Regions from separate parts of the Rhizobium sp. P1_B8 genome, predicted to be linked through region 1. Evidence: riboswitches for the same ligand, from Rfam matches in the RefSeq annotation. Region 1 holds a riboswitch; each other region holds the start of a gene.
The links. A riboswitch is a leader RNA that binds a small molecule or an ion and turns the genes downstream of it on or off. The one in region 1 is predicted to bind cobalamin.

Region 1 (7,531 bases):
TCAGGGAGATCAGCTATTTTCAGCCACGGCCTCTTCGGGTTCGGCGTGCCGGCGCTTGCGGCCGCGCGCCGTCAGTTCAGCGCCGGCATCTTGGGGCAGGCGCAGGAAGGTGATGCAGGCCAGCGCCGAAATCGCCGAGACGCTGAAGAAGGCGATGTGGAAATCCGAGACCAGCAGCCTGTCGTCGTGGAAGCTGCTGGAAATTTCGAGGATGCCGCCGGCGATCGCCACACCCATCGCCATGGAGATACGCTGGGCAACGGCATTGATTGCGGTTGCCTGGCTGCTGTCGGCATCATCGACGTCGCCGAAGGCCATGGCGTTGACGCCCGAGAAAGCCATGGAGCGGAACAGGCCGCCGATCAGCAGGCAGGCCATGATCAGGAACAGTGGCGTTTCGGCGGTGAAAAGGCCGTTGATGCCGAGGAAGATCGCCGCCAGCAAGGTGGTGAGGGAGATCACTGTGCGGAAGCCGAAGGCGTTGAAGGTGCGCGAGGCGGCGAATTTCGAACCCATGGAGCCGAGCGCGCTGACGAAGGTGACCGAGCCCGATTGCAGCGGTGTCAGGCCGAAGCCGAGCTGGAGCATCAGCGGCATCAGGAAAGGCAGGGCGCCAAGTCCCATGCGGAAATTCGAGGCGCCGAGGATCGCCGCCCGAAACATCGGGTAACGAAACATCTTCGGATCGAGAAGCGGATAAGGCACGCGGCGGGCATGCAGGAGGTAGAGGAGGCCGGCAAGGATGCCGATCGCAACCGTGACATAACCGTAGATAACGGGCACGGCCGGCAGGCTGATCACCGACAGGCCGAAGACGAAGCCGGAGAAGCCTAGGCCGCAAAGGAAGAAGCCGGGGAAGTCCATCGGCCGCAGAGTGCGCGGCTCGACCGCCGGCAGGAAACGGGTGACGAGGATGATGCCGAGCACGCCGATCGGGACGTTGATCCAGAAGATCCAGTGCCAGGTGAGGTAGGTTGTGAGGAAGCCGCCGATCGGCGGACCCATGATCGGACCGATCAACGCTGGAATGGTGAGCCAGGCCATGGCATCGACGAGTTCGTGACGCGGCGTTCCCCGGACCAGCAGCAGGCGGCTGACCGGCGTCATCATCGAGCCGCCGGCGCCCTGGATCAGGCGTGAGATCACGAAGGCCGTGATCGAATTGGAAAAGGCGCAGGCGATCGAGCCGATCATGAAAACGAAGATCGCCATGCGGAAGATGTTGCGCGCGCCGAAACGATCGGACATCCAGCCGCTGATCGGGATGAAGATCGCCAGCGCCACGAGATAGCTGGTAACGGCGAGCTTCAGCGCGATCGGCGAGGTGCCGATATCGGCTGCGATCGCCGGTAGGCTGGTGGCGATCACGGTCGAATCCATCTGTTCCATGAACAGGGCGACCGCAAGGATCATGGGCGTGAGGCGGGGCACGGGCAACCAAAGTGCAAAGAGAAAAAGTGCGGCGCCATGGGCGTCGGTCAGGATGGGTTTGTTTCTAAGGCAGCGATGCGCCTCTGTCCATGAAGTCGATGTCGCATGCAACGTGTCGGCGGTATGAGGGCCGGCTTGCCGCCGCCGCGCTTTCCTGAAATAGATGCGCCGTCAGGTGCCCGCCGTCCAGGCGGGAGAATCGGGAATCCGGTGCAAAGCCGGAACGTGCCCAACGCTGTAAGGCCGACGCTTGCCGCTTCATCACGCCACTGGCTTCTCGCCGGGAAGGCTGCGGCAGGCGGATGACGCCGAGTCAGAAGACCGGCCTGGCTAGATAGACCGATCCGCGCGGACGGCGGGGCGGTTGCGTTGTTGGGGATTTGACGATGCGACCCTTTGATGAGGATGCCCTTTCGGCGGCGTCCGGTTTTTCCTTGGCCGAACGCGAGGCCGTCTATCATGCGATCATGACGCGGCGCGACGTTCGCAGCGAGTTCCTGCCCGATCCCTTGCCGGATGACCTTGTGCAGCGGCTGCTGACGGCTGCCCATCATGCACCCTCCGTCGGCTTTATGCAGCCGTGGAATTTCATTCTGGTGAAAAGCGCAACCGTGCGGGCGCGCGTCCGGGATGCTTTTGCGAGGGCCAACGAGGAGGCGGCGCTGATGTTCGAAGGTGAACGACGGCAGGCCTACCGCTCGCTCAAGCTCGAAGGCATTGTCGAGGCGCCGCTCGGCATATGCGTGACCTGCGATCCTACCCGCAGCGGCAGCGTCGTGCTGGGGCGCACGCACAATCCCAGGATGGATAGCTATTCCACAGTTTGCGCCATCCAGAATCTCTGGCTTGCGGCGCGGGCGGAAGGGGTCGGGATCGGCTGGGTCAGCATCTTTCATGAAGGCGAGCTGAAGAGCATTCTCGGCATACCCCAGCATATCGAGGTGGTCGCCTGGCTCTGTGCCGGTTTCGTCGACCGGCTCTATGACGAGCCGGAACTGTCCGTCAAAGGCTGGCGGCAGCGGCTGCCGCTCGAGGAACTCGTCTTCCATGATGGATGGGGACTGAACACCTAGAGGTCGTCTTCTTCGGCACCGACAAAGGCGAGGTCACGATTCGCGACATCAAGATGCAACAGAACTTCGCTCGCAGCATGTCGCTCGCAGACGCGATGAACCCCGACAATCTGCTCTGCTACGAAATGAACGGAGCGACCCTGCCTGCCCCCAACGGTTTCCCGCTGCGGCTGATAACTCTGGGCTGGTACGGGATTGCCAACGTCAAGTGGCTGAAGGGCATCGAGGTTCGCGACACCCGCTTCATGAGCCTGCTGATGGGCCGCGACTATGTCACCATCCGGGAGGAAGAGCACAAAGGCGAGACTGTGCGGGCCGAGACCTCGGTCGGCCGGGCCTTGCTGAAATCCGCGCCCGCCAAGGTCACGCGCAACGACTCGGGTCACCGGGTCGTCGGCGCAGCCTGGGGTGCACCGATCGACCGGGTCGAACTGAAAATTGATCAAGGGCCCTGGATGCCGGCAGTCATCGATCACAGCGAGGAGGCCGAATACGCCTGGAAGATTTGGTCACTGGATTGGCCAAATCCCTCGCCTGGAGAACACACGGTGACCTCGCGCGCGATCAGTACCGCAGGGCAAATTCAACCGGCGATGGACGATCCCTTGATCGCCAAAAAGCACACATACTGGGAAAGCAATGGCCAGGTGACGCGCCGCATCCGCATCGTTTGAGAAACGTTGCTGCCTCGCACGTCGGCTGCTGAGTGAACGGAACGTTCCACCGAGAACCCTTCGCTTAGGATTGCGACATTTCGGGAGAAAGGCGCTAGCGGCCCTTCCGCTAGTCTGCCCCGTCTTTTTTTGCCCGCTCGATGAATTTCCCGGCGACTGCTTTGCCAAGTGCGGCACCGGCCCGGTTGTCCATTTCATAGTGGATGCCGGCCCAGATGCGGGAATCGCCCGCTTCCTTGCCGACCGTTCGGATGAACTCCGCCTGGTCGGGGAACAGATAGGCAAGCACCTCGCATCGGGCAGTCGACAACGTGGAGTGATTCGACGGATAACTGGGATGGGCCGGCACTGCGAACAGGGGAGTGATGCTCGGGTCAAGCATGTTGGGCCGCAGGTACCAATAAGCGTATTTCCCGTCGTTGCTTGCAATGTAGGCGTCGTAGTAGACCGTTGCGAGCATCGCGTAAGCCCGTGCGGCGCGCGGCGGGTTCGAATCCGTCTTGTCCTCGAACATCCACTTGCTGGCATAGTCATACCAGTCTGTGAACAGGCCGGATGGACTTTGCCAGTAGAACGCCTTGTAGCTGTTGGGGAATTTTCGCTCAAACTGGCGGACTGCATCCGTCTCGGCCTTCACGGCCGCAGACTTGCAGTCGGGCGGAGTCGGTGGCCTGAATTCATCGGCTGTCTCGAGCAGGATCGGCTTCCAGTTTGGCATGGTTGCATTGGCGGGTTTGTCTCCGACCCACATGCACGGCCCGGTCGGCACGGTGCCGGTCCAGACGGCATCGGAGCCGTCGGCCTTTGCCCGCGCAATCACTTGCTCTGCCACGCGTCGCCCCAGTTCCAGGCCGGCGGATGAATCGCTTGGGAACTGGACACCGGCAAGGACACGCGACTGTGCGGCTTCTTCGGCCATCGCCTGGAACGACGACGCCTCGTCGGGAAAGAAATAGGCAAGAACGGTCGCGGCGGCGGCGGCGGCGGCCGCGTGTTCGGATGGATAAGCGGGACTCCGAGGCGTAGGCAGCGCAGTCGGCAGTGTCGTATCCACCTCGCTCGGGCGGGGGCGATTGTAGAAGTATTTCGACTCCCAAGCCGCGATGGTGGCGTCGTAGACCGCCATCGTCAAATAGGTGTAGACGCGATGCGCGTTGGGGATCGTCTGGTTTGCGAGAAGACGGTTGTTGACCAGGTCGATCCATCGATAGCCGGGCGAACCGGCGTCCCAGAATGTGATCTTGGCGGCGACCTGCGCATCGTTCTTTGCGACAAGTTCGCGAACCTGCTCCAACTCGGTTGCGGAAGTATCCGGTGGGGGCGGGACTCGGAAGTCTTTGCCCGACGTGATTACCCACGTCTTCCACATTCCAGCGTTTGGCTCTATCTGATCCGATTGGGCGAAAGCGAAGTTCCCTGACAAAAGGATTAGCGCGCAGGCCCTGCTAAAGCCGCTAAGCATTTTCGACCCCCATAGTTGATCCCCGGCCCAAAGACGGAAGGTTTTCTGTTTTGACGGCCGTCCCATTTTCTATTTTAGCCCGCTCTAATTATACCGCGAAGCGCTGCCAAGTGAAAGGATCAATGAGAGCAGGATCAAGGAGGCCGCTCTAGCCAAGATCGATCCGTATAATGGACAATCGCCTGGCCGGTTCAGGGCTGGCGACAAGCTATTGGCGTTTTTAGACAAACTCTGATCCCTGCCGGAGCTAGGGACATCGCGGTGAGGGCCGCGACGTCCATGCCGACCCCACCAATTATCGAGGAACTTTCAGTAGGCAGGAAAGCGCCAATTGCAGTCATCGGCCTCAGGTCGATGACTGTCTTAGAGGATAGCTTTTCCGTTTATGCAGGTAACGACATTGCCGCCAACCCAAATATCTTCAGATTCGAGCCGGACATGTACCCGCCCTGACCTGCCCAAGACCGTCCCTTGCGCAGCGATGTATGAAGGCGGCGCGAGATTTGCGGAAATGAGCCATTTTGCCAAACCCGCATTTAGGCTACCAGTGACTGGGTCTTCGTAACCAGCGGCGGTGAAGGCGCGGACCTCGAAATCCACACCATCGACGTCCCCCAAACATGGTGCAATCAGGCCTACCCTTAGTCCGGAAATACTCTGGTAGTTCGGACGGACACGTAGGACATCGTCTCTGCTTTTCAGGAGCAAGGCCATCCAACCGGGACCGTTGTCTACCCAACTCGCATCGACTATCATCTCAGGTGACAGACTTAGACCGCTCATAACTCGTTTCATTAGATCGTTATCGATATGTCCAGTCTTGATCAAATCTGGAGCCAGAAATGAGAGGATATCGCCGTCTCTTCTGATCCGGATCAAACCCGCCTGACATTCCTGGATGACAACTGGCTGCTTTGGCTTTCCGCCCAAGGTCAGCCATGCGTGGCAGCTACCCAAAGTCGGGTGTCCGGCAAAGGGTAGCTCCTGATGCGGCGTGAAAATTCTGACGCGATAATCAGCATCCGGGACCGTCGGCTTTAGGAGGAAGGTCGTCTCGCTTAGATTGGTCCAGTTGGCAAACTTGGCCATCGTTGATGTATCAAGATCGTCCGCATCCACTACCACCGCAAGTGGATTTCCACCCATTCGCTCCGAGGAAAAAACATCAACCTGTTGAAACGATAGCTCTTTAAGATTGCTGTTCATAGCATCTCCTACTGTTCGAATAGCGTGCGCCAATGTCTATACACAAGGGGGCTGCAGAATGCCTTTCGGAGTAACGGATGCAGACAAAGATTTCCGCTTCGGGCATACCCGGTCTTCCAAAGCGTTCAAATTATGCCGAGCTTTTAATCCTTGATTACCGGAAATCTCGGGCTTTAGGGAATGGGCTCGGCATAGTTTCGGACTCGGGATAAATTCCTGACCTTCATATCGATACGCTGAAGGCGAAATCCTGGAATTTCCAATAGATATTCGGCTATCGGTGGCTCACTCGGAGGATAACGGCCCAATGAACATGATCGACTTGAAGGAACGGATCATCGTGATCACAGGCGGTGCGCGCGGCATCGGCTACGCTATCGCAGAGCGCGTCATCCAGTCCGGTGGCAAGGTGGCCATCTGGGACCTGAACGAAAACATGGCGAAGGACAGCGCTTCCGCTCTCGGATCTGGCACGGTCGCTTTCGGCGTCAACGTCGCAGATCCCGTATCAGTGAAAAATGCGGCGGCGGCGACCGAGGAGATTTTTGGCCGTATCGACGGCCTCGTCAATTCCGCCGGGATTACCGGTCCGGTCAAGCCCACGATCGAATACGATTTCGGTGAATGGAAAGACGTCGTCGATGTCTGCCTCACGGGAACCTTCAATTGTTGCCGGCACGTCGTTCCGGTCATGTTAAAGCGCGACTACGGGCGGATTGTGAACATCTCTTCGGTTGCGGGCAAGGAAGGAAATCCGAACATCGCCGCCTACAGCGCAGCGAAAGCTGGTGTGCTGGGCTTCACCAAGTCTCTTGGCAAGGAACTCGCAAAGACAGGAATCGCCGTGAACGCGGTAACGCCAACCACAGCAAAGACACCTATATTGGACGGGCTGACATCCGAGTTTATCGAATATATGCGCGTCCGCATTCCGCGCGACCGTTTTGTTGAACTTCACGAGATCGCTTCGATGGTCGTCTGGCTGCTCTCCGAGGAGAACTCCTTCACGACCGCATCGACGTTCGACCTGAGCGGCGGTCGTACGACCTACTGACCATGCTCAAGCGACCCGCATTCACATCCCGCCGCACGTTCACGTGACATCGCCGTCATCTCATGCGGCCTGGCACAACGCCGCTATTGCTCCGCCACCGCAGTTCCAGCTGTTCAATCACTGCTGCTGTTGTGGCTGCGGGCCTGGCGTTGCCGGATTGGCGAGGTCGATCGAGCCCTGATCGCCGGCCAGAAACTGCGGGCCGACCTGACGGACGCGGTTCTGTGTGGGATCGTAGGGGCGCTCGGGAACGGACGGTTGCGGCGCGGCGGCATCCTTCGCCTTGGTGCGGATGGTGGTGATCGAGCCCTGCTGCGGCGGTTCGCTCACCGCCTGCTTGCCGCGCATCTCCTCATAATAGGCTGTGAGATTGCAGGCGCAGGAGGACTTTTCCCCGGGCGTGCGGTTCTTGTAGGCAAAGGCATTTTTCATGGCGCTGTAGGGCGTGCCCGTTGCGACCGAGATCATATTCGAGGCTTCGGTGCTCGTCACGTCACGATAGAACAGTTCAGTCTCGATGCCCGGGCACATCTTGGCGCAGGTCTGAGCATCGCGGCCGAAATCGACCGACGTGGCGTTCGAGCTGATCGGGAAGAAGCCGCCGTCGCAGCTGCGCACGCACATGGTGCTG
Region 2 (7,531 bases), on a different contig from region 1:
CCCTCGCAGGCCATCAGGATGCCGGAGGGCCGGCCGAAGAAAACCGTCAGCCCCAGGGAACCGCGCCCGAGCTCCCGCTCGACCAGCGTGAAGGTGAGATGGTCGAGGCCGGCGCCGCCGACTTCTTCCGGGAAATTGCAGGCATAGAAGCCAAGATCGATGCATTTGCGCCGGATCTCGTCTCCGAGCTCCGGCGGGACGACACCGCTGCGCTCGACCTGGTTCTCGTGCGGATAGATTTCGGTCTCGACGAAGGCGCGGACCGTCTCGACGATCATTACCTGTTCTTCGCTCAGTCCGAAATTCATGCCGATCCTCCTACCGTTTCTGGCCGACGTGACGGCCAACACCTTCAGGCGAGACCAAATTCGCATGCGCTTCGGCAATCGACTTGACTTTGTCGAGAATGACGGCCGGCGCCGGTGTCGCCTTGCCGGCCTTGCTGTCGACATGCAGCAACATGTGCTCGGCGCTTGCCAGAGCTTCGCCCGTCACTGTGTCGTGGAGGGTGTGGAAGACATGCAGCCGCTTCTCGTCGACGGAGAGGATCTGGCAGGTCGAATGGATCGCCTGGCCGAGCTTCGCCTCGCCGAGATGGCGGATGTGGGTTTCCACCGTGTAATAGCTCCGCCCCGCCTCGACATAGGCGAGATCAACGCCGATGAGGCGCAGCAATGCATCCGAGGTATCCCCGAAAACCTGCAGATAACGGTGTTCGGTCATATGGCCGTTATAGTCGACCCAGGCGGGGCCGACTTTCGTCTCGACAAGCCGCAGCGGCTTCAACGGGTCGAAAGACGTATTTGCCCTGCCGGCTTCTGCCCAGAGCGATTGCTCGAAGTCTTTCAGCAGCTTGCCGGCGCCCCAGCCCTCGCCGTCGTGACCGCCCTTCAGGGCCTGCAGGATGCCGACGAGGTTTTCGTCGCGGATGCGTTCGAGCTCGCGGATCGACAGTCCAGCCGCCTGTTCATCGGATTGCCGGCCGATCTTTTCGATCAGTGCATCGTCGAGATCGACGACATCGGTGAGCTTGGTCCACGGCCAGGCGAGGCATGGACCGAACTGGGCAAGGAAGTGACGCATACCGGCCTCGCCGCCGGCAATGCGGTAGGTCTGAAACAGGCCCATCTGCGCCCAGCGCAGGCCGAAGGAGTAGCGGATGACGTCATCAAGCGTCTCGACCGTGCAGATATCGTCGTGGATCAGCCACAAGGCCTCGCGCCAGAGCGCTTCGAGCAGCCGGTCGCCGACAAAGGCCTCGATCTCCTTGGCGATGTGGACGCCCTTCATGCCGATCGGCGCCAGTCTTTCCATCGCCGTCTGGATGGTCGCCGCCGAGGTCTTTTCGCCACCGACGATTTCGACGAGCGGCAGCAGATAGACGGGATTATAGGGGTGGGCGACGAAGAGGCGTTCGGGATGCTTCATGTCGCGCTGCAGATCGGTCGGCAGCAGGCCTGAGGTGGAAGAGCCGATCAGGGCGTCCGGGCGCGCCACAGTATCGATCTCAGTCAGCACCCCGCGCTTGAGGTCGAGCCTTTCCGGCACGCTTTCCTGAATCCAGTCGGCGCCGGCGACGGCTTCCTCGAGCGTCGTGCAGAAGGTCAGCCTGCCGCGGGGCGGCAGGGGTGCTCCGGTCAGCATGGCATAGGCTTTTTCGGCGTTGGCAAGCACTTCGCCGACGATGCGGCTCGCTTCCGGATGCGGATCGAACACGTTCACGTCGATGCCGGCCAGCAGAAATCGCGCGATCCATCCGCCGCCGATGACGCCGCCGCCGATACAAGCCGCTTTGGTGATCCCTGTCATGCCGTCCTCAGCGCTTCGTCAGTTTGAGTTTCTTGCGAACGTCTTCCGGACCGATGATCCGGGCACCCATGCCCTCGACCACCTGCACGGCCTTTTCGACGAGCTGCGCATTGGTGGCGAGCTGGCCCTTGCCGACGAAGAGGTTGTCCTCCAAGCCGACGCGCACATTACCGCCGGCGAGAACGGCGGCTGCCGGATAGGCCATGGCGTTGCGGCCGATCGAAAAGGCCGAGAAGGTCCAGCTCTGAGGCACGTTGTTGACCATCGCCATGAAGGTATTGAGATCGTCGGGCGCACCCCAGGGAATGCCCATACAGAGCTGGATCAGCACCGGGTCTTCGATCAGGCCTTCCTCGGCAAGCTGCTTGGCAAACCAGAGATGGCCGGTGTCGAAGGCCTCGATCTCGGGCCGCACGCCGAGATCCGTCATCTTCTTCGCCATGGCCCGCAGCATGGCCGGCGTGTTGGTCATGACATAGTCGCCGAGATTGAAATTCATCGTGCCGCAGTCGAGCGTGCAGATCTCCGGCAGGCACTCGGCGACATGGCTGACGCGCTCGGTGGCGCCGGCCATATCCGTGCCCTTAGGATTGAGGGGAAGGGGGCTTTCGACGTCGCCAAAGATCAGGTCCCCGCCCATGCCGGCGGTGAGATTGAGGACGACGTCGACATCGGCCGAGCGGATGCGGTCGGTGACTTCCCTGTAGAGATCGTTGCGGCGGCTGGCAGCACCCGTTTCCGGGTCGCGGACATGGCAGTGAACGACCGCAGCACCGGCCTTTGCCGCATCGATGGCGGAATCGGCGATCTGCTTGGGAGTGATCGGCACGTGGCTGGATTTGGAAACCGTATCGCCGGCGCCGGTGACGGCGCAGGTGATGAAGACATCGCGGTTCATCGCAAGAGGCATGCTTTTGTTCTCCCTCGTCTTGTCCGCATTACGCGACAGGATGGATGGCGATGCGTTGCATTTTCGGAAGCAATTGATACATTATCGGAACTCCGAGGGAGGTGGCCTTGCTGCAGCGATCGATGGAACGGCTCGATATCGACCTTCTCGTCCTGCCGGACGCGAACCTGATCCTGATCGCCTCGGTGATCGAGCCGCTGCGCGGTGCCAACCGCATTTCCGGCAGCGAGCTCTATCGCTGGCGGCTGCTCACGCCGGACGGAGCACCGGTCCCGACCACCAGCAATATCGCCGTGCCCGCACAAGGCGCTTTCAAGGCGACGACCGAGGATACGCCGCTATTCGTGCTTGCCAGTTACAACTGGCGCCACAGCGCGACGCCGGCCCTCAAGATGCAGCTCTCCCAGGCTGCCCGCTATCGCACGGTGATTGCCGGCATCGAGTCCGGCACATGGCTGCTGGCGGAAGCAAGCCTGCTCGACGGACTGCCGGCGACCGTCCACTGGGAGGACTACGAGGATTTTGCGCTGGCCTATCCTGAGGTGCGGGCCGTCAAGGATCGTTTCGTCATCGACGGCAAGCGGCTGACGACCTCCGGTTCGCTTCCAACCGTCGACCTGATGCTGGAAGTGATCAGGCAGCGGCAGGGTTATTCGCTGGCGCTCGAGGTCAGCCGGCTGTTCCGCTATGAGCAGCCGTCCTTCCATGCCGATGAGTCACTTTCCGCAGCCTCGGCTGGGTTGCGCATGCACGATTCCCGTGTCGCGCAAGCGGTGCGGCTGATGGAGGAGCATATCGAGCAGCCTCTGATTCTCACGCGGCTCGCCCGCAGGGTGGGCATCAGCGCCCGACATCTGCAGGATCTTTTCCAGCAGAGTATCGGCGCGCCGCCGCATGTGCATTATCTCGCCCTGCGCTTGAATGCGGCCCGCCGCAAGGTGATCGAGACGACGGCCTCCTTCGCCGACATCGCGGCGGCAACCGGCTTCAACTCGGCCTCAGCCTTTGCGAGAAGCTACCGGGCGAGTTTTTCCGAAAGCCCGTCCGAGACCCGGCGCCGCTTGCGGCGCCGCATCACGTCATCGGAGATGCGGGCATAGGCTGGAATGCGTCCCGTATCATTTCGGCAAGTTCCCGAACGGCCTCGCTGGAACGGTATGTGCTCCGGCGGAGCACGACCTTGGAGGAATCGACCGGCGGGAAACCGTCTTCGGCGGTGAGTTCCCGGCAGCCGGGCGGAATGCTGCTGCGGGAAAGCGTGGTGACGGCAAGGCCTGCGGTCACGGCATTCTTCAGCCCCGAGCCGGTATCGGCAATGAAAGCGATTCGATAGTTGCGGCCGATCTGCTCCAGCGACCGGAGCGCAAAATCGCGTGACCAGGTGGAGTTGCGATAGGTCGCTATCGGCAGGGGATCGATGTCGTGCAGCCGGTGGACCATCGATGTGACCCAGACTGTGGGATCGATACAGATGACCTCGCCTTTCGTCTCATCGCTCCAGTCGAAAACGACGGCCAGATCGAGCTCATCCCGCTCGAGGGCGGCTAAGTTGCGAACCGTGTAGTCGCAGGACACGGTGACCTCGACGGCCGGGTGGCGTACGGCGAAAGCCGCAAGGGCCGCCGGCAGCACCGTCTGGCTGTATTCCTCCGGAATTCCGATGCGCACCGGTCCGTCCAGCGGTTTGCTGCGGATCGTCGCGGCGGCCTCGTTCAGGAGGTCGATTATCCTGCGGGCATAGGGGACGAGCTGTATGCCCTGGCGCGTCAGCAGCACGCCGCGGGCGCCCCGTTCGAACAGGGTTTCGCCGATCGTCTGCTCAAGCCGCTTGATCTGAGTGCTGACCGCCGACTGCGTCCGCCCGATGCGCTGGGCAGCCGCGGAGAAATTGGAGGTCTCGGCAACGACCAGGAAGGTTCTGAGCAGGTCGCTCTCGATCGGTTCGTGCATGGGTTAGCCATAGAAAAAATCGATGATAGATATCTCTACTATTCGTTTGTCTGATGTCAATTCTTGGCGCAGAAATGAACGGCGTTCGACTTCCTTCTTTGAGAATATCTGCGTGACCATTGAAAATCCGGCCAGACGCCTCGCAGGCAGCGAGCACGAGAAGGGTGTGCTTCTCATCATTGCCGCGACACTTGCCTGGAGCGCGAGCGGCGTCTACTCGCGGCTCCTGACGACCGACGTATGGACGGCGATTGCCTGGCGATCGCTGTTCGGCGGCCTGTTTCTGCTGATCCCCTGCCTTTTCCTCGAAGGGGGCATCTCGCGGCAGCAATGGCGATCCGTCTTCCATCCGTCCGGTCTTGCCATGATCGCATGCCAGACCTTCAGTCAGGTATGCTTCATCGGGGCGCTTTACATGACCACCGTCGCCAATGTGACGATGATCTATGCGACCGCGCCCTTTATCGCAGCGTTGCTCGGCTGGGTCATCCTCAGGGAGAGGGTCTCCAGGCGGACGCTGATTGCCGGCGGCATTTCGCTCCTCGGAGTCGCGGTCATTGTCGCCTCGTCGATCGGCGGCGGCACCGGTTGGGGTGACCTGCTGGCGCTCGGCATGACCGCGTCCTTCGCACTCGTCATCATCATTCCGCGCATCAGTCCCGACGTGCCAAGCCTGCCGCCGACCGTGGTCAGCGCTTTCCTGACACTCGCACTCTTCGCGCCGTTCGGTTCGGTCGGCTCGCTCGACTTGCACAACTGGATCGTCCTTGCCGCCTTCGGCGCGACCAATTTCTCCCTGGCGCTGGTGCTCTTCCTTGCCGGGGCGAAACGAATGCCGCCGGCGGAAGCGGCGCTGATCGGCACGATGGAAATCGTGCTCACGCCCTTCTGGGTCTGGCTGCTGTTTTCCGAAGAGCCGCCCGTTGCCACCTTTTTCGGCGGCGCGATCATCCTCGGCGCCGTATTCTGGCACACCGCAATCGACGTCAGCCGCAGCCGGCGACCGCATCGCGCCTAAAGCCTTTAGGCGGCGATCAAATCTTCCCGGACGATCCGGAAAACCGCCGTATTCGCGGGATCAATTATTTCCGCTACGCAGCGCTATTGCGACTTTGCCGACTGTCGTCTTTGAGTTGCGCCCATGTCGTTTTCTTGATCGCTGTTTTACGTCAGGCATGGTTTGCTTGTGGTGTTCAAGGCGCTATCTCGCAAACTGGCGAAATGGACCATTGGGACGCTGGCCTGACGCCGGCGCTGCCCCGCAGCGGTAGAAGAACTGAAATCCTCAAGGAAATCGCCGGATAGACATCCGGAAAGATATCGAGATGGATCGAAAGGAGATTCTGGAGCCGGAAACCAGCTCTTGGCATAGCAAATCGACGGATTGCGGCAGATGATCACGAGCGGAACGACAGGCGAAAACCATGGCGTTCACTCCTCTTCTCCATCCAATCTGTCCCTTTTGCAAATCGAATATCGCCCGATGCGGCGGTATCCTCGTGTTGTGGACCGGGCTGCAGAGGAGGCAGGCCGGAGGGAAGGTTGCCATCGACTGCATCGGTTGCAGATCGAGGCATTCAAACAAGTGGGAGGAACTCATGAGCAAAAATAGAGGCGTCGTCTATCTCCGGCCGGGCAAGGTCGAAGTTCGCGACATCGACGATCCGAAGCTGGAAGCGCCCGATGGCCGCCGCATCGAACACGGCGTCATTCTGAAGGTGATATCGACCAACATCTGCGGCTCCGACCAGCATATGGTCCGCGGCCGCACGACGGCGATGCCGGGCCTGGTCCTCGGTCATGAAATCACCGGCGAGATCATCGAAAAAGGCGTCGACGTCGAAATGCTCGATATCGGCGATATCGTCTCGGTGCCGTTTAATGTCGCCTGCGGCCGCTGCCGCTGCTGCAAATCCCAGGATACGGGCGTCTGCCTGACGGTAAATCCGTCGCGCGCCGGCGGTGCCTATGGCTATGTCGACATGGGTGGCTGGATCGGCGGACAGGCGCGCTATGTCACCATTCCCTACGCCGATTTCAACCTGCTGAAAATTCCCGATCGGGACAAAGCCATGGCGAAGATCCGCGATCTCACCATGCTTTCCGACATTCTGCCCACCGGCTTCCATGGCGCGGTGCGGGCTGGCGTCGGGGTCGGCTCGACCGTCTATGTCGCCGGCGCCGGTCCTGTCGGGCTTGCGGCTGCCGCTTCGGCTCGCATTCTCGGCGCTGCCGTCGTGATGATCGGCGATTTCAACAAGGACCGCCTGGCCCATGCGGCGAAGGTCGGTTTCGAACCGATCGACCTGTCGAAGAGCGACCGTCTCGGCGACATGATCGCTCAGGTCGTCGGCACCAATGAAGTCGATAGCGCCATCGACGCGGTCGGCTTCGAGGCACGCGGCCACTCCGGCGGCGAACAGCCGGCGATCGTGCTCAATCAGATGATGGAGATTACCCGTGCCGCGGGTTCGATCGGCATTCCCGGCCTCTACGTCACCGAGGATCCGGGCGCCGTCGACAATGCCGCCAAACACGGCAATCTCTCGCTCCGCTTCGGCCTCGGCTGGGCCAAGGCGCAGTCCTTTCACACGGGCCAGACGCCGGTGCTGAAGTACAATCGCCAGCTCATGCAGGCGATCCTGCACGACCGGCTGCCAATCGCCGATATCGTCAACGCCAAGGTCATCCCGCTCGACGATGCCGCCAGTGGATATGAGAGCTTCGACCAGGGTGCGGCGACGAAATATGTCCTCGATCCGCACGGAGATGTCGCGAAAGCCGCGTAGCGAATAGTACCGAGGACTCCGCCTGATAGGGATGGTCGGAAACCGGCCATCCCGCATTCGTCAGACGACAGTT
Region 3 (7,531 bases), on a different contig from region 1:
GCATGATATCGGGATGATGGGCATTGAGATAGACCGCACCCGCGCCCTGCCGCGCCCCGAGCTGGTTGGCATAGGAGAAACTGTCTTCGAGCAGCTTCATCACCGGGATGATGCCCGAGGACTGGTTCTCGATATGCTTGATCGGCGCGCCCGCCTCGCGGATATTCGTCAGCGACAGCGCCACACCGCCGCCGCGCTTCGACAATTGCAGCGCCGAATTGATCGACCGGCCGATCGATTCCATATTGTCCTCGACGCGCAGCAGAAAGCAGGAAACCAGTTCGCCGCGCTGCTTCTTGCCGGCATTGAGGAAGGTCGGCGTCGCCGGCTGGAAACGGCCGGAAATGATCTCGTCGACCATGTCGCGGGCAAGGGCCTCGTCGCCACGCGCCAAGGCCAGAGCCACCATGCAGATGCGGTCCTCATAGCGCTCGAGATAGCGCTTGCCGTCGAAGGTCTTCAGCGTATAGCTGGTGTAATATTTGAAGGCGCCGAGGAAGGTCGGGAAACGGAATTTCTTGGCATAGGCCTGGTCGAACAGATCCCGCACGAAATTGAAGGAATACTGGTCGAGAACCTCCTGCTCGTAATATCCCTCGGTCACGAGGTAATCGAGCTTTTCCCTCAGATTGTGGAAGAACACCGTGTTCTGGTTCACATGCTGGAGGAAATATTGCTTGGCCGCCAAACGATCCTTGTCGAGCTGAATCCGCCCCCCATCGTCATAGAGGTTCAGCATCGCGTTCAGCGCGTGATAGTCGAGCGTTTCGGCTGCCTTCGGCGGCCTTTCCCCGGCGGGCTGAGCAAAAGTTTGATGCGGTTTTGCGCCCGCATCCCGCTTCAGGTTTGTTCCCGTGTCCAAAATCGTTCCATTCCGTGTTTGACCTTGGCGACGTCGTCTTCGGTACCCATGAGCTCGAACCGGTAAAGGTACGGCACTTGGCATTTCTGCGAGACCACGTCGCCGGCGAGCCCGTATGTCTCGCCGAAATTGCTGTTGCCCGCGGCGATCACGCCGCGGATGTGTCCTCGGTTTTCCGCATCGTTGAGGAAACGGATCACCTGCTTGGGAACGGCACCCTTGCCGCCGTCGCCGCTATAGGTCGGCACGATCAGCACGAAGGGTTCGCGGATATGGAACGCGTCTGCGCCACCTGGCGGAATGCGCGCCGCGCGCAGACCGAGTTTGGCGACGAACCGATGGGTGTTCTCGGATCGGCTGGAATAATAGACAATCAAGCCCATCGCTTGTCCTCAGGTCAGGAGAGCGCGCTGATCATGTCGGGACGGAAGCCCGCCCAATGCTGCTCGCCGGCGATGACGACAGGTGCCTGCATGTAGCCGAGGCTACGGACGCGATCGAGCGCTTCGGCATCCTGCGAGATATCGACGATGTCATAATCGACGCCCAGACGGTCGAGGGCGCGGTAGGTGGCAGTGCATTGGACGCAGGCAGGCTTGCTGTAGACGGTAATGGTCATGATATTCCTCGTGACGATGCGATTGGGCGCAGGACATCGATCGGAAATCTGTCGATATCCGTCGAAAAATTTTCTGATGATTTTGAGCTGTGCGGCTGTTCAGCCGCTGGGCGTACTCCGCCCTCTACCTCTAGCGGGTGGCGGCCTGAACTGAAATACTGACATGACTTCACCCCGAAGTGGCTCATGCGGAGGTTCGGGCCTGCGAAACGCGATGCGGAGATTCCCCGCAGCCATGCAACGCGACCTTCCGGACACCCCGCCCGTGGACGTTTCGTTCGAGGCAGGTCTCCTGGCTCACGGGTCAAAGCGCCTGCCCAGCCTTCCCGGAGCATCATGCTCCAGTGACCTGAAATCGGACAGTTGCTCGCCGCTTACAGTTGCGGGGGCAGCCCCGGCATTGCCGCGCCATGATGGCGAAGCGCACCGAATTCCCGTCTTAGCCGCCGATCCTCACGAATCGACGGAACCTCGAACACTAGATATAGTACGCCAATCCAAATTCGCGTCAACGGATGGTTTGTGCATTGCGTTACGACAGGTTTGAAATCGCTACGTTCCTGTGAAAATCATGGCTAACCAAAGCTTAAAGAAATCAGGCTGTGGAGAAAGTCCCGACGAGGAGAGCCTACCTATGGCCGGTCCCGCGATTTTCGATTCGAGATCGGGCCCGAATCGTCGATGGGACATCCCATCGGTGACGAATGCCGGAGGGATGAAGTCAGGAATGTTTATATCTTTATTCGAAGCAATCGTAGCGCATTGATCGTCACCAGCACTGTGGCGCCGGTATCGGCGAGAATCGCTGGCCAGAGCCCGGTGATCCCTATGATCGTCGTCACCAGAAACACCGCCTTCAGCCCGAGTGCGATGGTGATATTCTGCAGGATGTTGCGCATCGTGCGTTTGGAAAGTTCGATCATCCGCGCCACGTCGCCAACGCGTCCGTGCAGCACGGCAGCATCCGCCGTCTCCAGCGCCACATCGGTGCCGCCACCCATGGCGATGCCGATATCGGCAGCGGCCAGCGCCGGAGCATCGTTGATACCGTCGCCGACCTTGGCGACGATGAAGCCCTGGCGCTTCAATTCGCCAACGACCCGCTGCTTATCCTCCGGCATCATCTCGCCGCGCCAGTCGATGCCGAGCATACCGGCAACGGCTGCTGCCGTCCGCTTGTTGTCGCCCGTCAACATCATCGCCTTGACGCCTGCTGATTTGAGGGCAGCGAGCCCGGCCTCGGCATCCTCACGCGGCTCGTCACGCATGGCGATCAGGCCGGCCGCAACACCGTTGACGAGCAGCACCGACACGCTCTTGCCCTCGTCGTTCAGCGCCGTGATGCGTGCATCCTGTTCCGCGCTGAGCGTCCCGCGCTCGCGGGCGGCAGGCGGCGACAGCAGATCCAGCGCCTCACCGCCGACTTTGCCGCTGACACCCTTGCCCGGCAGCGCTTCCAGCTCGAAGGCCGGCGGCACGGGAACGCCATCCGCCTTGGCGCGGTTGAGGATCGCCAGCGCCAGCGGATGGCTGGAACCCTGCTCCAGCACCGCCGCGCGCGACAACACCTGCGCCTCGCTCAGGCCAAAGGAAATGATGTCGGTCACCTGAGGCTTGCCTTCTGTCAGCGTGCCTGTCTTGTCGAAGGCGACCATCGTCACCTTGCCGAGCGTTTCCAACACCGCGCCGCCCTTCATCAGCAGCCCGCGCCGCGCACCGGATGAAAGCGAGGCGGCGATCGCCGCCGGCGTCGAGATGACGAGCGCGCAGGGGCAGCCGATCAAAAGGATCGCAAGGCCCTTATAGACCCATTCGCCCCACGGCCCAGCGAACAGCAACGGTGGAACGACCGCGACAAGCGCTGCGACCACGACGACGCCGGGCGTGTAATAGCGCGAGAACCGATCGATGAAGCGTTCGGTCGGCGCCTTCGATTCCTGAGCTTCCTCCACCAGCTTGACGACGCGGGCGATGGTATTGTCGGCGGCAGCCGCCGTGACGCGAACCCTGAGCACCGCATCGCCATTCACCGTGCCGGCAAAAACGACGGCATCGACGCCCTTGCGCACCGGCGTGCTCTCGCCCGTCACCGGCGCCTCGTCGATCGCGCTCTCGCCTGAGATGATGATGCCGTCCGCCGAGATCCGGTCGCCAGGACGAACCATGATGATGGCGCCGACCGAAAGGCTTTCCGCAGGCACCTCCCGTGTCTGCCCATTGTCTTCGAGTAGCGCACTCTTCGGCACCAGTGCCGTCAGCGACTGGATGCTTTCGCGCGCCTTGCCCGCTGCCACCCCTTCCAGCAGCTCGCCAACGAGGAACAGGAACACGACAGTTGCCGCCTCTTCGCCGGCATTGATGATGACGGCGCCGACAGCGGCGATCGTCATCAGCATCTCGATCGAAAACGGTGTTCCTGAGAGGGCAGCCATGACAGCGCGCCGAGCGATCGGCACCAGCCCGATCAGCATGGCGACGATGAAGGCATAGGACGCAATCGCCGGCACGAGATGGCCGACGGCATAGGCGGCAACGAGTGCCGCACCCGAAAGGATGGTCAGCCGGCCCTTCCTACTCTGCCACCAGGGACCGGCCATCGGCGCATGGTCGTGCCCGTGCAGCCCCTCGATTTCCTTCTCGCCATGTTCGTGAGAATGGTCGTGGCGATGACTTGCATGATCGTGCCCTTCATGGTCGTGGTCATGGCCCGCGTGATCACCGTGATCACCGTGATCATGTCCATGGTCATGACGGTGCTGCGAGCCGTGTTCATGCGCAGGCGCAGCGTTTCCGGCAAGCGGCGCGACGGAATAGCCGAGCCCGGTCACCTTCTTCTCGATCGTCTTGAGATCGCTGCTGCCATCATGCCGGACGGTCATCGTGCCCGCCATCACCGAGACGGAAACATCGGCGACACCCGCCACGCGTCTGACCGCCGTATCGATCTTGGTTGCGCAGGCGGCGCAATCCATGCCGCCAACCCGATATCGTGTTTCGCTCTCAGCCATGAACCGCTTCCTTGTCAAATAGAAGCATCCCTCCTACATCCTCTAGCGACTAGAGGTGCAAGAGGAAAATTATGAAAAGGATCACGATCGGCGAAGCTGCTCGCCAGAGTGGCGTCAAGGTGCCGACGGTGCGTTATTACGAGAGCATCGGGCTGCTCGCGGCGCCGAGCCGCAGCGAGGGCAACCAGCGCTCCTTCGAACCCGCCGATATCAGCCGCCTCGCCTTCATCCGCCATGCCCGCGAACTCGGCTTCGAGATCGAGGCGATCCGCACGCTGCTCACCCTGCAGGATGATCCGCACCAATCCTGTGCCTCGGCCGACGCCATCGCCAAGGCCCGCCTCATCGAGGTCGAGCAGCGCATCCGCAGCCTGAGGGCGCTGAAGGCCGAGCTGGAAACCATGGTGGAAGGCTGCGGCCACGGCCGCGTCGACCAATGCCGCGTCATCGAGGTTCTCGCCGACCACGGCCAGTGCACGCATCCCCACCACTGATCTCCGCCCTTGCAGGCGATCCGCGCCCGCGCCAAAAGTGAACGAGACAGAATCGGGCGAAGACATCAATGAACCAGAAGCGGATTGCAATCATCGGCGGCGGCCCGGCGGGTCTAGCGGCTGCCGAACTGCTTTCCCGTTCCGGTCATGCGGTGACCGTCTATGACGCCATGCCGACCTTTGCCCGCAAGTTTCTGCTGGCCGGCAAGTCCGGTCTCAACATCACCCATTCCGAGGATTATGCCCGTTTCACCACGCGCTTCGGAGCGGCCTCCGCCCGTCTGCGCCCCGCTCTTGATGCCTTTACCCCTGATGATATCAGGAATTGGGCAAGCGAGCTCGGGACGGAAACCTTCATCGGCTCGTCCGGCCGGGTTTTTCCGAAGGTGATGAAGGCCTCGCCTTTGCTGCGCGCCTGGCTCAGGCGGCTGGAGGCACAGGGCGCCACGCTGCGCACCCGCCACCGCTGGACCGGTTTTGCCGAAGACGGCTATGTTTTCGAAACGCCCGAAGGGCGCGGCATCGTCCATTGCGACGCAGCCCTGCTGGCGCTCGGCGGCGCAAGCTGGCCGCGCCTCGGCTCGGATGCTACCTGGGTACCTTGGCTGGCCGGCAGGGGTGTGGAAATTGACACTTTTCAACCCGCCAATTGCGGCTTCGTCGTCGGCTGGAGCAGGAACTTCAGCGAGCGTTTCGCCGGCGAGCCGGTAAAATCAGTCACCGCCACGTCCGAGGCCGGCACTTTTCCCGGCGAATTCGTCATCACCGGCAGCGGCATCGAAGGCAGCCTCGTCTATACCCATACGGCCGCGTTGCGCGACCGGCTGCCGAACCATGGCAGCGCCGTCCTGACGCTCGACCTCGCACCGGGCCGCGCCATCGAGAGGCTGAGCCGCGACCTTGCGCGGCAGGACGCCAAATCGAGCTTTTCAAACCGCCTGCGCAAGGGCGCCGGCCTCGACGGCGTCAAGACGGCGCTGCTCCGCGAACTCGCTCCCGAGCGCGACCGAACCGATCCGGAGCGTCTCGCACGCATGATCAAGGCCCTGCCGGTGCCGGTGATCGAAACCCGCCCGATCGCCGAAGCGATCTCCTCAGCCGGCGGCATCCGCTGGAGCGGCGTCGACGAGAGCTACATGTTGAAGGCACTGCCGGGCACCTTCGTCGCCGGCGAAATGCTCGACTGGGAGGCGCCGACTGGTGGCTATCTCCTCACCGCCTGCCTGGCGACCGGCCGGGCGGCAGCCCGTGGCATCGAGGCCTGGCTGCAGCGCTAGAGCGCTGGAAGCTGTCAGCCTTGAGGCAAAACAACAAGATCATCATCAATCAGACCGAGGCCGGATGGAAGGTCATGGCGAGACCATTCATGCAGTAGCGAAGCCCGGTTGGCTTCGGGCCGTCATCGAAGACATGGCCGAGGTGACCGCCGCAACGGCTGCAGTGCACGGCGGTACGTGCCATGCTGAAGGTCGTGTCGCCGGTTGTGCCGACAGCATTTTCAAGCGGCGCCCAGAAGCTCGGCCAGCCAGTGCCGCTGTCGAATTTGGTGGTCGAGGAAAAGAGGTCCTGGTCGCAGCCGGCGCAGGCGAAATTGCCCTTTCGCTCCTCATGCAGCAAGGCACTGGTGAAGGGATGTTCCGTCCCCGCCTGGCGCAGGATGACATATTGATCCGGCGTCAGCAGCTTGCGCCATTCCTCCTCGGTGTGGGTCACCGCAAACCTCTCGCCGGCGATTGCCTTGCCGGCCAGGCCTGAGCGAACCGCAAGCGCCCCAAAAGCAGCGCCCATCAGCAACAATCGTCTGTTCAGCATGGTCGGATCTCCTCATCTGGCAAACCTTGCTTCTGTACAGAACTACGAGGGAGAGGGGGCATTTGTTACGCCATGGCTGCCCAAACACCGAAATGTGATTTCAGCCACTTTCGTCAGGAGGCGCCGCACGCTGACGAGCGCCAGCGCCGGCCGATTGCAAACCAGCCGCTTTTCCATCAGAGTGTGCTGAAATTCGGTGGGAGGAGCCGATGCACGAACACTCAGCGCACGCCGAGTACGTCTACACGTCTGCCCAGCGCGAATCTGCGGCAGCCAGTTCTCCTGTTGTCGCCTCATGGCGGCGGTGCATGACCATGCACCAGCTCGCCCCCGAGGACCAGCGGGCTCCAATCCGCCTCACCGACCTGGAATTCCGCCGTGCGCGCGAGCAGTCCGATCAGCTGATCGCCAGCGCGACGGAAGAGCTCGATCGTCTCTTTACCACCGTTGGCAGGGCCGGCTGTTGCCTGCTTCTGACCGACAAGAACGGCATCGCGCTGGAGCGCCGGGGCGCTGCCGGCGACGACAAGGAATTCCGCGAACTCGGGCTCTGGACCGGCTCGGTCTGGACAGAGGCCAGCATCGGCACCAACGGTATCGGCACTGCACTTGCCGACGAGCGTGCCGTCGCCATCTTCCGCGATCAGCATTTTTTCAGCTCGAATACCAGCCTCAGCTGCACGACGGCGCCGATCCGCGATCATCGTGGCCGGGTGGCCGCAGCCCTCGACATCTC
Region 4 (7,531 bases), on a different contig from region 1:
CTGCCGAAAACGCGCCCTCACCTGACGGAAGCACCGCCGTTGCAGCAAACAGCGCGCCTTCATAGGCAACGAACCCGGCCAGGAAGGCGCCGGCCATCGTAACGGTAAGATCTGTCGACAGACGAAGTACCCCGAGCGCCGTAGCCAGGCACGCAAATGCCGCGATACCGATCGCCAGACCCCAGGCATAACTGTCCCAGGTCTGGGGATAACCGAGCACGAGATATCCGACCATCTGGTTAGCAAGCCAGGCCAGCAGAACCGCCGTCACCGCCATCCGCCGGGGAAGAATGACAGCCGATACCGCCGCCAAGGCCACGAAGGGCGTTATGCAGGCGAAAAGCAGGCTGAGAGCGACGCTCGCACCTGAAATGACGACGACCCAGGCGACAGCGAAGCCGGGTGCGACAGGGCGCAGGGGAAGCTGATTTCGTTCGAGCATCTCGAAACTCCATTCGACCGCAGGAAATAATACGCCAGTCCGGGAAAAAGGCTAGCGAGGCCATACCTCCTCTTGAGATCGAAATTCCCCGCCATTCCTCAATCCATGACGTATTGGATATGATGCCGGCCGTGCACGGCCGATTTCTGGACATGGGCGCGAACGCCGAAGACCCGGCCGATCATATCCTCCGTCAGCACCTCCTCCGGCGCCCCCGAGGCGACGACCTCGCCTTTCTGAAGCACCGCCAGCCTGTCGCAGAACATCGCCGCCAGATTGAGATCGTGCAGCGCGACGATGCAGGTGATGCCGAGCTTCGAGATCAGCGAGAGAATGTCGAGCTGATGCTGGATATCGAGATGGTTGGTCGGCTCGTCGAGCATCAGTTCGCTCGGCGCCTGCGCCAGCGATCTGGCAATATGGACGCGCTGGCGCTCACCGCCCGACAGCGTCTGCCAGAGCTGGCCCGCCCTCTCCCGCATGCCCGTCCGCGACAGGGCCTCGTCGACGGCTGCGTCGTCTCCGGCGCCCCAGGACGACAACAGCCCGCGATGCGGCGTGCGGCCGAGCCGCACCACGTCGCGCACCGTCAATTGCGTATCCGTCGTCGTCTGCTGCTCGACGAAGGCGACGCGCCGCGCAAGCGCTGCGCGCGACAGCGAGGATATATCGTCATCACCCAGCCGGATGACGCCGCTGCGAACCTTGCGCAGCCGGCAAATCAATCTGAGAAGGCTCGATTTGCCGGAACCGTTCGGCCCAAGCAGGCCGAACACCTTGCCCCTTTCCACCGTTAGGCTGACGCCGTTGACGATGACGGTATCGCCGGCGGCAAAGCTTACCTCGTCGACGCTGATACTCATGCATTCCCTCGCACGCGATAGAGGATGATGGCGAAGGCCGGCGCGCCGAAAAGCGCGGTGACGACGCCGATCGGCAGGATTTGCTGCGGAATGATGACGCGCGAAACAATATCGGCGCCGACCATGTAAATCGCACCGCCGAGCGCTGTTGCCGGCAGCAGCCGCCCATGCCCCGGCCCGACGAGGAAGCGGGCGGCGTGAGGGATGACGAGGCCAACGAAGCCGATCGAACCCACCATGCTAACGACGCTTGCCGTCATCGCCGCCGTCATGCCGAACAGCACGATTTGGACGCGGCGTACGGCAATGCCGAGCGAGGCGGCAGCATCCGTGCCGAAAGCGAAGGCGTCCAGCGCCCGCACATGGGCCATGCAGATGATGAAGCCGGCAAGCGCGATCGGCACCGACAGATAGACATCGGGCCAGCGCACGCCACTGAGCGAACCCAAAAGCCAGAACAGGATGCCGCGCGCCTGCTCGGCATTCGCCGATGTCGTCACGATGTAGGAGGTCAGCGCATTGAAGAGCTGCGAACCGGCGACGCCGCAAAGGATGATGCGCTCGCCGCTTCCTCCCGCACCCGTTGCCAGGAAGCCGACCAGCAGAAAGGCGATCACCGCACCGATGAAGGCGCCGCTCGAGAGGCCGAGAATACCGTAGCCGAAGCCGAGGATCATCACGCAGACGGCGCCCGTCGAGGCGCCGGCGGAGATGCCGAGCACATAGGGTTCGGCCAGCGGATTGCGCAGCAGCGCCTGCAGGATCGCACCGGAGAGCGAGAGCGATGCGCCGGCGCTGGCCGCGACGAGCGCGCGGCTCAGACGATAATCCCAGACGATGCCCTGGTGGATGCGGCTGATCTCGAAATTCGTTCCGAACAGCCGGTTCGAGACCGCCTCCGCCGTGGTCGCAACGGGAATTGCGATCTCGCCGATGGAAACGGCAAGGCTGATCATCAGCCCGAGCAGGAGAAGTGCGGCAATGGTGAGCGCGGCAAGCGCCCACCATCCCTGTTGCCTGACCGACATTGCCTTCACTGCGCCAGGCCGAAGGACTTGATGCCGTTCGCCAATGTCTCGATGCCATCGATCGTGCGGATCGTCGGGTTCATCGACTGCGCGTCCATCATCACGAAGTGCTTGTTTTTGACCGCGTCGAGCTCCTTGGTCACAGGGTCGCTCTCAAGAAAATCGACCTTGACCTTAGGATCGTCAGCCGCATAACGGCGGCGGTCCATGGTCGCGAGCACGATGACGGCAGGGTTCGCCTGGGTGATGGTTTCCCAACCCACCAGCGGCCATTCCTCTTCCGTGGTGACGACGTTCTTCGCACCGATCGTCTTCAGGATATAGGCGGGCGCGCTGTTCTTGCCGGCGATGAAGGCGTCGCCGCTGACCTCTTTGCTGGAGAACCAGAAGACGACGGGCAGGTTCTTGCCCGATGCGCCCGATATCGACGCGACAGCATCCGCCTCGCGCTTCTTCAGCGCCGAAATCAGCGCATCGCCGCGGTCCTTCACGTCGAAAATCTCCGAGAGCTCGGCGATTTCCCGGTAGATCAGGTCCATCGTGAACAATTCCCCACGCACGCCGTCGCCGCCATCTGTGTTGACCTTGGCGATGCAATCGGCCGGCGCGAGATAGGTATTGATCCCGAGATCCTTGAACTGTTCCCGCTTGCCGACGGAGCCCTGCGCGCCGACATGCCATTCGAACTCGGCCGCCACTAGGTCGGGCTCCTGCCCGACGACGGATTCGAAGCTCGGATCGTTGTCGGCAAGCCGCTTTATCTTGCTGTTGGCCTCGGCATATTGCGGCAGGACTGGACCGACCCAGACGGCCGTCCCGGCGATCTTGTCGGCAAGGCCGAGCGAGAAAAGAATTTCGGTCATACCCTGGCCGATCGAAACGATCCTGGCGGGCGCCTTCTGAAAAGTCACCTGCTGGCCGCAATTACTGACGGTCAGGGGGTAGTGCGTCGCGGCAAGGCTTGGTGCCGCAAGGCCGGCAAGCCCGAAGGCATATGTCATGGCGGCGAGAATCTGGCGCATGGAAAACCTCGATGAAGGAAAAAATCACGGCCGTTCCGCGCATGTGCGCGGACCGAAAGCACGCTTAGGCGTGCCCTAGCCGCAGGAGGCCCAATCGAGACGGATGCATGCCGGAATTCGGCGAAGGTTCAGCAGGTCAATCATATCTGTTCCTTGTCCGGGCATCCCCGCCCGGTTGATTGGATCGTGATTGACGGCAGGTCTCCTGGCTTGCGGATATCCGTCGTTACATCCGCCTTCCCGCGATATCCGCAGTGGCAGGGCCATAGGCCCTTCAGAGATGGCCAGTCGCTGGCCACTCCTGAGATGATCGACAATCCGCTTACAGTTGCGGGGGCAGCCACGGTCTCGGTCCCTACTGGGTCGTCCTCACCGTGTTCCCTATTAATCCCCTTGGAGTCATCTTCAGGGAACCGTCGAACCCAGTTACGTCGCAGACCTGCCTAACGTCAATGATTATTGCGGAGGATCGTGCCGGCCCACCGCGGCAAATTGCGAGACCTCGAAGCAAAACTCGCCAGCACCCTCGCGCAAAAGCTATCGTCTGCGGCGCTGGCGTCGGGTCATCAGTCGGCGTGCGTCACGACGGATTGCGGAAGGCGGGCCCCCGACATAGCTTTGGCGCCACCGATTTCAACGAGGTCTGATGTAGCAATGAGCAATCCGGATAGCACCGATCTCGCCGCAGCCAGGATAGACGCAATTCGCCAAGCAGCCGAGCAAGGCGATGCACAAGCACAATTTGAATTAGGCCATATGACCGCACGAGGTGAAGGTGTCACCGGGGATAAAGCCGAAGGCGCGAGATGGCTTCGGAAAGCGGGCGAACAAGGTCATGTCGATGCGCAATTCCTCCTGGCTGGCCTGTATCTCATGGGGGACGGCGTTGCACAGAGCGCGCCGGAAGGCGTCGAGTGGCTTGATAGAGCCGCCAGTCAAGGCCATGCCGACGCACAGTATTTATTGGGCTTGATGAGAGAGGACGGCGACGGTTGCGATATCGATCCAACAGACGCCGTAAGATGGTACGGCCAGGCCGCAAACCAGGATCATGCCGGTGCGCAATACAGGCTAGCCCAAATGAAAGAGCACGGCGTGGGCTGCGAGATCAATCTGACAGAGGCTTTCAAATGGTACCGTCGTGCAGCGCTTCAGGATTACCCTGATGCAAGCGAAGATCTGCTCGATTTATGTCGTGCACATCCAGACCTGCCGCTTCCAGTATCAGAATTGCTCGATGGCAAAGGTCGTTCCTGATACTCAGCCCTTTGTCCGGCGGCGCAATCGTCCAGACGCCGTCGCCGTCCTATTCACTCCGCCCCTACAACGCATCCAGCGGTATCTTCAAATACCGCCGGCCGTTCTCCTCCGGCTCGGGCAACCGCCCGCCGCGGATATTGACCTGCAGCGCATGCAACATCAGCTTCGGCTTCGGCAGCGTGCGGTCGCGCGCCTGGCGCAGCGCGATGAAGCCGGCCTCGTCGATGCCTGCGATATGAGGATTGGCGCTTTTCTGGGCGGTCACCGTGCTTTCCCAGCGCGGGTGGCGGCCGCCGGGCTGGTAGTCGTGGCCGGAAAAGAGCCGGGTCTCCTCGGGCAGCAATAGGATGGCCTGGATCGAATGCCAGAGGGAGCTAGCGCTGCCGCCGGGGAAATCGGTTCGCGCCGTGCCGGAATCCGGCGTGAACACCGTGTCGTGCACGAAGGCGGCGTCGCCGATCACATAGGTGATCGAGGCGAGTGTGTGCCCGGGCGAAAACATCACGCGGGCTTTAAGCGCACCGATCTCGAAGGTGTCGCCATCGGCAAACAGCTGGTCCCATTGCGAACCGTCGGCTTTAAGCGCCGGCCAGTTATAGATCTCCTTCCAGAGCGTCTGCACGTCGGTGACATGGGCGCCGATCGCCGTCGGCGCACCGGTCTTCTCATGCAGATAGTGCGCGGCGGAGAAATGATCGGCATGCGGATGCGTGTCGAGGATCCACTCGACCGTCAGCCCTTCACTTTTGATATGAGCGAGGATGGCGTCGGCATTGACCGTTCCCGTCGCCCCCGACATTTCGTCGAAATCGAGCACTGGGTCGATGATGGCGCAGCGTTTCGTCGCCGGGTCGGAAACGACATATTGCACACTGCAGGTGCGGGGCTCGAAGAAGGCCTTCACATGAGCCGCCTGCCCTGACCGCTTTTCCAGCCAGCGGCGCGCGCCGGCAAGATCGAAGCCGAGGTTTTGACCGAAGGCCTCGACATCTCCGGGCTTCATCCGGCCGTCGAGCACCTCGCCCAGTGCATAGAGCGTCAGCGCCCGCGTGCCGCTCTTGCAATGGGCGACGACCGGTCCCTTGGCCTGCGCCATCGCTGCCTGGAAGGCACGGATATCGGCTTCGGTGATCTCGGTTCCCTTCACGGGCACGAAGCTGTAGGCGAGCCCGGCGGTGGCGGCAGAAGCCTTTTCCGAGGTATTGCCCGGCTGCCCCGGCTCCTCGCCATCCGGCCGGGCATTGATGACGGCGGCAAAGCCATCAGCCGCGAAGGCGGCAAAACCTGCGGCGTCGGGCTGCCCCGCCACCGATATCAGCTCATTGACCCTCACGGATGTCATCGAAGCCCCCGCGCTGCCCGCACCAGGCATTATCGCACGTATATCGATACAATCTCACAAGTATATTGCCGAATGCAAGAATAGGCGCTTGGTATTTCTCAGCACCTGTCGCCGATCCGCAAAGCCTGAAGAAACCGGCGGGAGACGCCGCCCAAACTCCCGCCCATCCCGGCCGAGTATCGTCAAAACGACAGCGTCGCAGCACCTTCCTTGATCTCGGCATGCATGGCGCTGGCACCGACGATGACGACGCCGTCGAGCAAGTCTTCCTGCGTATAACCGCGCGAGGTCACACAGGGCGGGCAAGCCCAGATCGTGCCGCCGCGCTGCTGGAAATTCTCGATCAGGCTCGACAGCGGATCGAGCGGCGGCACATGCGTCATGCGCTGGCCGCCCTTGCGCACCAGGTCGATCCCGGTGCTGGTGAGGAACACCGAGACCTTCAGCCCGGCGGTGATGCCGCCATTGGCAATGGTGAAGGCGACGGAGGAAAGTTCGGATTCGATGCCTGTGGTGACGAGCACGACCAGTTTGTCGCTTTGGGTTTGCATAGTATTCTCCCGTTTGTCAGGGTGAACAGCGTTCACCCGGTTTGAACGAGCTGATGATAGGAGGGTGCGCGGGGCGCGTATTTGGCCGGAATGCGTGAAGCCTTGTCCGAAAATCCAGGCGCTGCGGGTGTCGCGCGTGACGACGTGCTGTCGGCGCTGCTGTCGACGATCCGCCTGTCGGGATCACTGCAGTTCTGCTTCATGCCGACGGGCGACTGGCAGACCGATGCCACGCCGGCCTTGGCGAGCCTTTCGGCGAAGGCTTCGGGCACGATGCCGTTTCACATCGTTGTGGAGGGCCGCTGCTGGCTGAAGACGGAAGGTGAAGAGGCCGATCTCGAGGCCGGCGACGTGCTGGTCTTTCCCTTCGGCACCGGACATCAGCTCGGCGCGGGAAGAGACGGCAAGCTGGTGCTGCCGACCCGCGACCTGCCGCAAAAGCCGTGGCGTGAGATTCCCGTGCTGCGCTACGGCGAGGCGGTGCAAGGCGTGCGGCTGCTCTGCGGCTATCTGCAATGGGACGGGCTGAGCTTTGCGCCGCTGCGTCAGGCGCTGCCCAGGCTGATCCATGTCAGGACACGGGCCGCCAATGACGGCGACTGGCTGCGCGCCACCATCCGCCAGATGGTCGAGGAGGTCGACAGGCCGCGCGCCGGCGGCGTCTCGATGCTGCCGCGGCTGACCGAAATCATCTTCATCGAGATCCTGCGCCATCAGATCATGATGGCCGAGTCGCGTTCCGTCGGCTGGCTGGCAGCGCTTGGCGACCCCGCGCTCTCGCGCTGCCTCTCCCTCATTCATGGCGATCCCAAACGCGACTGGTCGCTGGAGCAACTGGCGGCGGCCTCTGGCCTCTCGCGCAGCGCCCTCGCCGATCGCTTCCAGACGGTGCTCTCGACCTCGCCGATCCGCTATATCAGGGACTGGCGGCTCTACCTCGCAAGCGTGGCGCTCGCCACCACAAGCCAGCCGATCGCGGCGATCGCTTACGAGGCCGGCTATGCCACCGAAGCCGCCTTCAAC

Region 2: it holds a riboswitch for cobalamin, as region 1 does, so the genes downstream of both, fdhA (formaldehyde dehydrogenase, glutathione-independent) here and bluB (5,6-dimethylbenzimidazole synthase) in region 1, are expected to answer to the same signal.
Region 3: it holds a riboswitch for cobalamin, as region 1 does, so the genes downstream of both, nrdH (glutaredoxin-like protein NrdH) here and bluB (5,6-dimethylbenzimidazole synthase) in region 1, are expected to answer to the same signal.
Region 4: it holds a riboswitch for cobalamin, as region 1 does, so the genes downstream of both, AC1D2N_RS26560 (ABC transporter substrate-binding protein) here and bluB (5,6-dimethylbenzimidazole synthase) in region 1, are expected to answer to the same signal.

Annotation. Positions count from the first base shown of each region.
Region 1 covers NZ_JBFTZZ010000013.1:99,489-107,019, reverse strand. Annotated here, with positions in the region: gene AC1D2N_RS17060 (MFS transporter) at 10-1,413, opposite strand; cobalamin riboswitch at 1,588-1,775, shown strand; gene bluB (5,6-dimethylbenzimidazole synthase) at 1,818-2,504, shown strand; partial or broken gene AC1D2N_RS17050 (molybdopterin-dependent oxidoreductase) at 2,501-3,178, shown strand; gene AC1D2N_RS17045 (phosphatase PAP2 family protein) at 3,288-4,472, opposite strand; gene AC1D2N_RS17040 (PhzF family phenazine biosynthesis protein) at 5,004-5,846, opposite strand; gene AC1D2N_RS17035 (SDR family NAD(P)-dependent oxidoreductase) at 6,154-6,900, shown strand; gene AC1D2N_RS17030 (DUF2865 domain-containing protein) at 7,018-7,531, opposite strand, start outside.
Region 2 covers NZ_JBFTZZ010000019.1:94,706-102,236, reverse strand. Annotated here, with positions in the region: gene AC1D2N_RS22745 (acyl-CoA dehydrogenase family protein) at 1-308, opposite strand, end outside; gene AC1D2N_RS22740 (carnitine 3-dehydrogenase) at 319-1,809, opposite strand; gene bcoG (3-dehydrocarnitine:acetyl-CoA trimethylamine transferase BcoG) at 1,817-2,719, opposite strand; gene AC1D2N_RS22730 (GlxA family transcriptional regulator) at 2,821-3,819, shown strand; gene AC1D2N_RS22725 (LysR substrate-binding domain-containing protein) at 3,794-4,669, opposite strand; gene AC1D2N_RS22720 (DMT family transporter) at 4,782-5,687, shown strand; cobalamin riboswitch at 5,849-6,048, shown strand; gene fdhA (formaldehyde dehydrogenase, glutathione-independent) at 6,268-7,458, shown strand.
Region 3 covers NZ_JBFTZZ010000035.1:11,342-18,872, forward strand. Annotated here, with positions in the region: gene nrdE (class 1b ribonucleoside-diphosphate reductase subunit alpha) at 1-862, opposite strand, end outside; gene nrdI (class Ib ribonucleoside-diphosphate reductase assembly flavoprotein NrdI) at 841-1,245, opposite strand; gene nrdH (glutaredoxin-like protein NrdH) at 1,260-1,481, opposite strand; cobalamin riboswitch at 1,747-1,970, opposite strand; gene AC1D2N_RS30400 (heavy metal translocating P-type ATPase) at 2,213-4,489, opposite strand; gene AC1D2N_RS30405 (MerR family transcriptional regulator) at 4,561-4,983, shown strand; gene AC1D2N_RS30410 (TIGR03862 family flavoprotein) at 5,052-6,260, shown strand; gene msrB (peptide-methionine (R)-S-oxide reductase MsrB) at 6,310-6,795, opposite strand; gene AC1D2N_RS30420 (helix-turn-helix domain-containing protein) at 7,005-7,531, shown strand, end outside.
Region 4 covers NZ_JBFTZZ010000026.1:38,532-46,062, forward strand. Annotated here, with positions in the region: gene AC1D2N_RS26545 (hypothetical protein) at 1-442, opposite strand, end outside; gene AC1D2N_RS26550 (ABC transporter ATP-binding protein) at 541-1,305, opposite strand; gene AC1D2N_RS26555 (FecCD family ABC transporter permease) at 1,302-2,333, opposite strand; gene AC1D2N_RS26560 (ABC transporter substrate-binding protein) at 2,339-3,355, opposite strand; cobalamin riboswitch at 3,534-3,788, opposite strand; gene AC1D2N_RS26565 (tetratricopeptide repeat protein) at 4,010-4,612, shown strand; gene blh (bifunctional sulfur transferase/dioxygenase Blh) at 4,677-5,957, opposite strand; gene AC1D2N_RS26575 (DsrE family protein) at 6,140-6,508, opposite strand; gene AC1D2N_RS26580 (AraC family transcriptional regulator) at 6,599-7,531, shown strand, end outside.